2 linked regions of the Aquitalea magnusonii genome follow. The protein of the gene in region 1 binds, or shares a complex with, the protein of each later gene. Links are inferred from orthologs where the notes say so. Each region holds a gene or a part of one and is shown in the gene's direction. Other genes may lie near its edges. The genes, in order: dapF and DLM_RS16065.

Evidence for each region.
Region 2: the proteins of dapF (region 1) and DLM_RS16065 are in contact, whole or in part, in a solved structure (PDB 5YGU), measured with the Escherichia coli proteins. The link is inferred for Aquitalea magnusonii from one-to-one orthologs.

What each region holds. Positions count from the first base shown.
Region 1 is NZ_AP018823.1:1,896,115-1,899,428, forward strand. What follows is about bases 169-3,165. They hold dapF (diaminopimelate epimerase), read left to right. Parts: upstream 169-1,250; coding sequence 1,251-2,081; downstream 2,082-3,165. Other genes in these bases: DLM_RS09115 (DUF4442 domain-containing protein), read right to left, coding at 169-517; DLM_RS09120 (TetR/AcrR family transcriptional regulator), read right to left, coding at 541-1,131; DLM_RS09130 (DUF484 family protein), read left to right, coding at 2,121-2,768; DLM_RS09135 (hypothetical protein), read left to right, coding at 2,765-3,165. In the rest of the region: DLM_RS09110 (crotonase/enoyl-CoA hydratase family protein), read right to left, coding at 1-4; more of DLM_RS09115, read right to left, coding at 17-168; more of DLM_RS09135, read left to right, coding at 3,166-3,314. UniProt on the Escherichia coli protein: Involved in the succinylase branch of the L-lysine biosynthesis and in the biosynthesis of the pentapeptide incorporated in the peptidoglycan moiety. Catalyzes the stereoinversion of LL-2,6-diaminopimelate (L,L-DAP) to meso-diaminopimelate (meso-DAP).
Region 2 is NZ_AP018823.1:3,373,029-3,376,306, reverse strand. The notes cover bases 156-3,116. They hold DLM_RS16065 (RNA pyrophosphohydrolase), read left to right. Parts: upstream 156-1,333; coding sequence 1,334-1,900; downstream 1,901-3,116. Other genes in these bases: parE (DNA topoisomerase IV subunit B), read left to right, coding at 2,051-3,116; DLM_RS16070 (glutamine synthetase family protein), read right to left, coding at 156-935. Also shown: more of DLM_RS16070, read right to left, coding at 1-155; more of parE, read left to right, coding at 3,117-3,278. UniProt on the Escherichia coli protein: Master regulator of 5'-end-dependent mRNA decay.

The sequences.
Region 1 (3,314 bases):
GCATGTTTGGGCTCCTTTATTGAGGGCGCTTCTTGGGCACCCATGCCCACACCATTTCGCAGATAACCGGTGACTCCCCCGATTCGTCTGTTACGCTGACATCAACCAGCACATCACCCTTGTCGGTGTCGTACATGGCGTGAATCTGCGCGTCGCTCAGTGTGGCCACAGCGCGCATATTGCCCTGCGCGCGCTTGATGTAATTCACCTTCATCGACTTGAGCAGCATCAGCTTGTCATCCGGCACGTTCATGCCCACGACAAAGCCACTGGCGGTCTCGGCCAGCAGTGCCATGGCCGCGGCATGTACGCCCTTGATATGGTTTTGCACCTTGCGCTGGTTGCGAATGGAAACAGTCAGGCTGCTATGCCCCACCTGCTCAAAGCGAATGCCGGATGTGGACAGAAAAGGAACCAGCCGCCCAAACAGCAGGGACAAGACCCTGCTGCGCATACCGACCGGCAACTTGCCTACCTTGTCGGCAATGCGACTCATGCTGTTTTTTTGATAATCCATGCGTGTTAGCCCTCTGTTTTATGTCATGGAAGTGAAGCATCCAGGCCCAGCAAGGCCCGGATCTGGATTTTCAGCGCGTCGATCACTGCCTGGTCGGTACGCGCCAGTTGCAAGCCGCCCTGCAGGGCGGCCAGCATCAACAGGCCCATGGCTTCCGGCGTGCCGGCATAGCGCATGCTGCCATCAGCCCGCCCGCGCGCAGCAATGCTGACCGCCCAGTCACGCATTTCATCGACAAAGGCATTGGCTTCCTGCTGCATTTCCTGTGGCAGGGTCTGGTATTCGGTCGTCAGGATGCCGCTGGGACAAATTTGCTGGTCACGCTCGAAATAGGCATCGGTCAGCGTGTAATAGCGCTCCAGTTGCTCGGCAGGTGTCAAGGCCAGCTGCGCTTCGATAAAGCGCTGGAAGCGACGGCGGTAACGCTGGATCAGCGCCACGCCAAGGTCGGTTTTCTTGGGGTAATGGTAGTGAATGGCAGCATTACGCACGCCCAGTACCGAACTGATGTGCTGATAGCTGAAAGCATTGTAGCCACGCGTCAGCAGCAGCTCCTCGGCAATGTCGAGAATGCGCTTGCGGGTATCGCTTTTGGTATCGGTGGCAGGTTTCATCAGCAAACTTTACTTACTGGTTAGTAAGGTGTCAATCGAATGGCTCCAAAGCTGGACAGGCATGGCATATCGGTTATGATGGAAGGCATTTGGCCAACCCTGAGACCGGACCTTTTCCGATGCGACTCAAATTCAGCAAGATGCATGGCCTGGGCAATGACTTCATGGTAATTGACGGTGTCAGACAAACCGTCTCCCTCGATACCGACAGAATTCGCCAACTTGGCAACCGCCACTTCGGCATCGGCTTTGATCAGCTGCTGCTGGTGGAATCCCCCCAGGAAGAAAACAACGATTTTCGCTACCGCATTTTCAATAATGACGGCAGTGAAGTGGAGCAATGCGGCAACGGCGCACGCTGTTTTGCCAAGTTTGTCTGCGACCAGAAACTGACCAACAAGAAGGCCATCCGGGTGGAAACCGCCAAAGGCGTGATCGTTCCGGAATACCTGGGCCAGAACCAGGCGATTGTCGACATGGGCGTGCCACGCTTCCGGCCCGTGGACATCCCCTTTGTTGCCGAAGGCGACGCCATCACCTACCCGCTGGATACCGGCGGCTACAGTTGCGACATCAGCGTGGTATCAATGGGGAACCCGCACGCCGTGCAGGTGGTCGATAATGTCGACACCGCGCCGGTCAAGGAACTGGGTGCCCTGATTGAAATTCATCATCGCTTTCCGGAGAAGGTCAACGCCGGCTTCATGCAGATTGTTTCGCGGCAGGAAATCCGCCTGCGCGTCTTTGAGCGCGGTGCCGGCGAAACCCTGGCCTGCGGCACCGGGGCCTGCGCTGCGGTTGTGGCTGGCATCCGCCGCGGCCTGCTGGACAGCAAGGTGCTGGTGCATACCCGCGGTGGCGACCTGCAAATCGAATGGCATGGCGATGGTCAGCCCGTACGCATGACTGGTCCGGCCATGACGGTATTCCAAGGCGAAATCGAAGTCTGAACTGCCAAGGCGCGCATGCGCCGCACAAGGAGAATGTTGATGCAAAGCGAAGAGGTTCTGGCCTTTCTGGATAGCCATCCGGATTTCCTGCAGCACCATGCCGAGCGCTTTGGTCTGCGCGGCCAGATGGCGCAGGACCGGGTGGTGGTTTCACTGGCAGACCGCCAGATGCTGGAACTGAAAGACCGCAACCGCCAGTTGGAAGCCCGCCTGCATCAACTCATCCGCCACGGCGAAGCCAATGACCAGATCATCCATAGTGCGCACCGGCTGTCGCTGATGCTGCAGCGCTGCCTGAACCTGCAGCAGATTGCGGATGGTCTGGCCAGTTGCTTCCATCAGGATTTTGCACTGGATCGCATGGCACTGCGCCTGTGGCACCCGGCAGCCGAATCCTCACCCTTGTACAATGCGCGCCATGAAGTCCAGGCATTGGCGCGCAATCTGTCCGCCCCCTACTGCGGCCCTTATGTCAATGATGAAGTGCTGGGCTGGTTCCCGGCCACGCCGGTACTGCAATCATTCAGCCAGATACCGCTGACCGATGCCAGCGGCAGCGCATTCGGCTTGCTGGTACTTGCCAGCGATGACGCTCAACGCTTCACCTTCGACATGCATACACACTACCTGGCCCAAATGGGTGAAATCATTTCCGCAGCGCTGCTGCGCGTGCTGGGACAGGCATGACCGCAACCATCGGGGGCTGGACCATCATTCTGCTGCTGGCCGCATATTTGCTGCACATCCTGTGGCGACAGATCGCTGCACGCAGCCCGGTTGCCATTGCAGCTTTTGTTGCAGGCTATTTCCTGCTGGCTACGACCATCCGTCTGACCGAGCCCTATCACCTGCTGCGCCCCATCTGGCTACCCTTCGTTTACAGCTACATCTGGCTGGCAATCTCGGCGGCCATCTGGTTGCCCGCCGCCGTCAGTGCCGGCAGGCGAGGCCTGAGCTTTCCGGCCGAATCTCCGCGCATCACCGCCCTGCTGATCTCCCAGCTTACATTGGGCCTGGGCTGCCTGCTGACTTCTCCATTCCTGCAATGGCGTCCGATGGCAGCCTACATCATGATGCCGCCGATGATTGTGATCATCAGCTATCTGCTGTACCGCCTGTTCCTGCTGGCCCTGCTGCGCAGCAAATGGGCTGGCTTGTCATGGGGCATGCTGCTTTTGAGCACCTTGCTGTCGCCACTGGCATGCAGTGTGCTGGGCGGATGGCTGGCTCCTT
Region 2 (3,278 bases), 1.5 Mb from region 1 along the record:
GCCGCGGTGAACGGTGCCAGGCGGCGATAGGAGTTGACGTAGGGTGCCAGCAGCAGCAAGGCATCCGGCAAATAGCGTTGCAGGCCGGCGATATAGTGGGCAAAGCGCGCTGCGGCTTGGCCGTTATCCAGCGAGAAAGCATTGCGGCCGCTGTCAGCGTACACCAGGCTCTGGTGGATGTGCATGGCGCTGCCGGCATCATTGGCCAGCGGCTTGGCCATGAAGCAGGCTTCCAGCGCATGACGGGTGGCGGCCTCGCGTACCATGCGTTTGAACAGGAAGGCCTGGTCGGCCAGCGCAATGGCGTCGCCATGCTGCAGATTGATTTCCAGTTGTCCACAGCCCACCTCTTGCAGCAGGGTGTCGGCACCGATGCCCAGCAACTGGCAGCCATGGCGGATGTCGTCCAGCACTGCGGCCAGATCATGCAGCCTATCCAGCGCATAGGGCTGGCGTAGGCTGTCACCACTTTTGCCATAGCTGGCGGGGGGCTGTGGTGCTTCGTCCAGCCCTTGGCGCCGGGCAAACAGATAAAACTCCATCTCAGGTGCAACAACAGGTTTCAGGCCCAGCTCGGCATAGCGTGCCAGTACCCGGTGCAGCACATTGCGTGGCGAGAATTCGATCAGGCTGCCATCTTCGTGCAGGCAGTCGTGAATCAGCATGGCGGCCGGCTCATGGCTGAATGGCAGGCGGCGCAGGGTGCTGAGGTCAGCTTGCAGCAGCATGTCCGGGTCCAGCTCGGGGACCAGTTGTTGCAGGCAGTCGCCGGTGACGCTCTGTACCAGCCCCACTTGCGAAAAGCGCAATTCGCTGCCGTTCAATACGCTTGTGGCCGGCAAGATCTTGCCGCGCGCGGTACCGGTAATATCGGAAAACAGGCATTCGACAGTGCGAATGCCATGGTGTTGCAGCCAGTCTGCAGGATTCAGCATGGAGGGTCCTTGGGCGTTGAATTGTCGATAGCCGCCACATGGGCGGGTAATACGGCAAAACGCTAGCGGTGACCGACTGCGGTAAACGGCTGGACGAAGAAGCCAAGCGACAAGGCTGTCGGGTCTGCCCAGGCGCACGGCACCACCGCTGCCGCAGGCAGGGGTGGGAATGTGGCTGGACTGCGACGTGCTTGCATGAAAGCGAGGCCTTCCGGGGTGTGGGCAGCAAGGTGCTGTGCCGGATTTTTAAACGCCTTTGGCATGGGGCGTCAATTCTTTTCACGGTGTGCCAGGCAGTGTGTGGTGGAATTGCTGGCAAGCCGCCACGTCAGGCGCATGGCAAGAGCTGTCGAAATGTGCAAAAATTCGGTCAACTAGACGATTTGCAGGTTTTTTTCATGCTGGACCGGGACGGATATCGCCCCAATGTCGGAATCATCCTCATCAATGGCAAAAATGAGGTGTTCTGGGGCAAGCGGGTACGCGAACATTCCTGGCAATTTCCGCAAGGGGGCATCAAGCCGGGTGAAAGCCCGGAGGCTGCGATGTACCGCGAGCTGCTGGAGGAAGTCGGGCTGTTGCCGCAACATGTCAAGATCGTGGGGCGCACCCGCGACTGGCTGCGTTACGAAGTGCCCAGCAACTGGGTGCGCCGCGAATGGCGTGGCAGTTACAAGGGACAGAAGCAGATCTGGTTCCTGCTGCGGCTGACCGGGCGCGACTGCGATGTCTGCCTGCGTGCCAGCAGTCATCCGGAGTTCGATGGCTGGCGCTGGAACGACTACTGGGCACCGGTGGATGCCGTCATCGAATTCAAGCGTGATGTGTATATCCGCGCGCTGACCGAGTTGTCGCGCTTCCTCAAGGGCTTGGAAAACTACGACAGCTTTTTGCAGCGCATGCGGCAGTCTGCCCGGCCGGCTCCGGTGGCCGAAGGTTTGCCGGACAAGCAGCAGGACCACTGAGCGCACGGTCAGTCTGTCTCACCCATCAAGCAAGCGGCGGCCCTGGGCTGCCGTTTGAGCATCATGACCACCCTGCCTGTCGGCACGGTGGCAACATCATCATCAGGCTTGGCCCTGGCTGCAGGGCCGTTACAGGCGACGATAAAAGCTATGACGCAACAGTACGACGAATCCTCGGTACGGGTACTCAAGGGGCTGGAGCCGGTCAAAGAGCGACCGGGCATGTATACCCGCACCACCGACCCCACCCATATCTGCCAGGAAGTCATCGATAACGCCGCCGACGAGGCGCTGGGTGGCTATGCCCGCAAGATTGCCGTTACCGTGCATCAGGATGGTTCCTTGTCGGTGGAAGATGATGGCCGCGGCATTCCGGTTGGCCTGCATCCGCAAGAAGGCGTGCCGGTGGTGGAGCTGGTATTCACCCGCCTGCATGCCGGTGGCAAGTTCAACAAGAAAGACGGTGGTGCCTATGCCTTCTCCGGTGGTTTGCATGGCGTAGGTGTGTCGGTGACCAATGCCTTGTCCACCCGGCTGGAAGTCGAGGTCAAGCGCGAAGGCGGTGTACACCGCCTGGTGTTTTCCGGCGGCGACGTGATCGAACCCCTGGCCCGCATTGGCGACTGCGGCCCGCGCACCAGCGGCACCCGGGTGCGGGTATGGCCGGATGGCAAGTATTTTGAAAGCCCGCGTTACTCCTTGCCTGAGCTGGAACGCCTGCTGCGCGCCAAGGCGGTGCTGCTGCCCGGCGTGGCGGTGTCGCTGACGGTAGAGAAGCCCAGTGGTGCCGAGGTCAAGGTGTGGCAGTACCCGCAGGGCCTGAAGAGCTATCTGGCCGAGCTGTGCAACGGTGACGAGCCGATTGCGCCGCTGTTCGCCGCCGAAGCCTATATCGGTGACGACCACGAACAATTTGCCAAGGGCGAAGGCGTGCAGTGGGCGATGGCCTGGTTTGAAGATGGGGCCAGCGGCGAGAGCTATGTCAACCTGATTCCCACCCCGTCTGGCGGCACCCATGAAGCTGGCCTGCGTGCCGGGGTGTTCGATGCGGTGAAGAGCTTCATCGACCACCACAACCTGCTGCCGCGCGGTGTCAAGCTGATGGCAGAGGACGTGTGGAGCCGGGTGCGCTTTGTGCTGTCGGCCCGCGTGCTGGACCCGCAATTCCAAGGCCAGACCAAGGACAAGCTCACCAGCCGCGATGCGCTGAAGCTGATTTCCAGCCTGTCGCGCGACCCGGTGGAGCTATGGCTGAACCAGAATGTGGAAGCGGGCAAGAAGATTGCCGAGCTGGCCATTCGCCAGGCGCAGTCGCGCCTGAAGTCAGTCAAAAAGGTGGAAAAGAAAAAGGGCTCCGGCGTGGCCGTGCTGCCGGGCA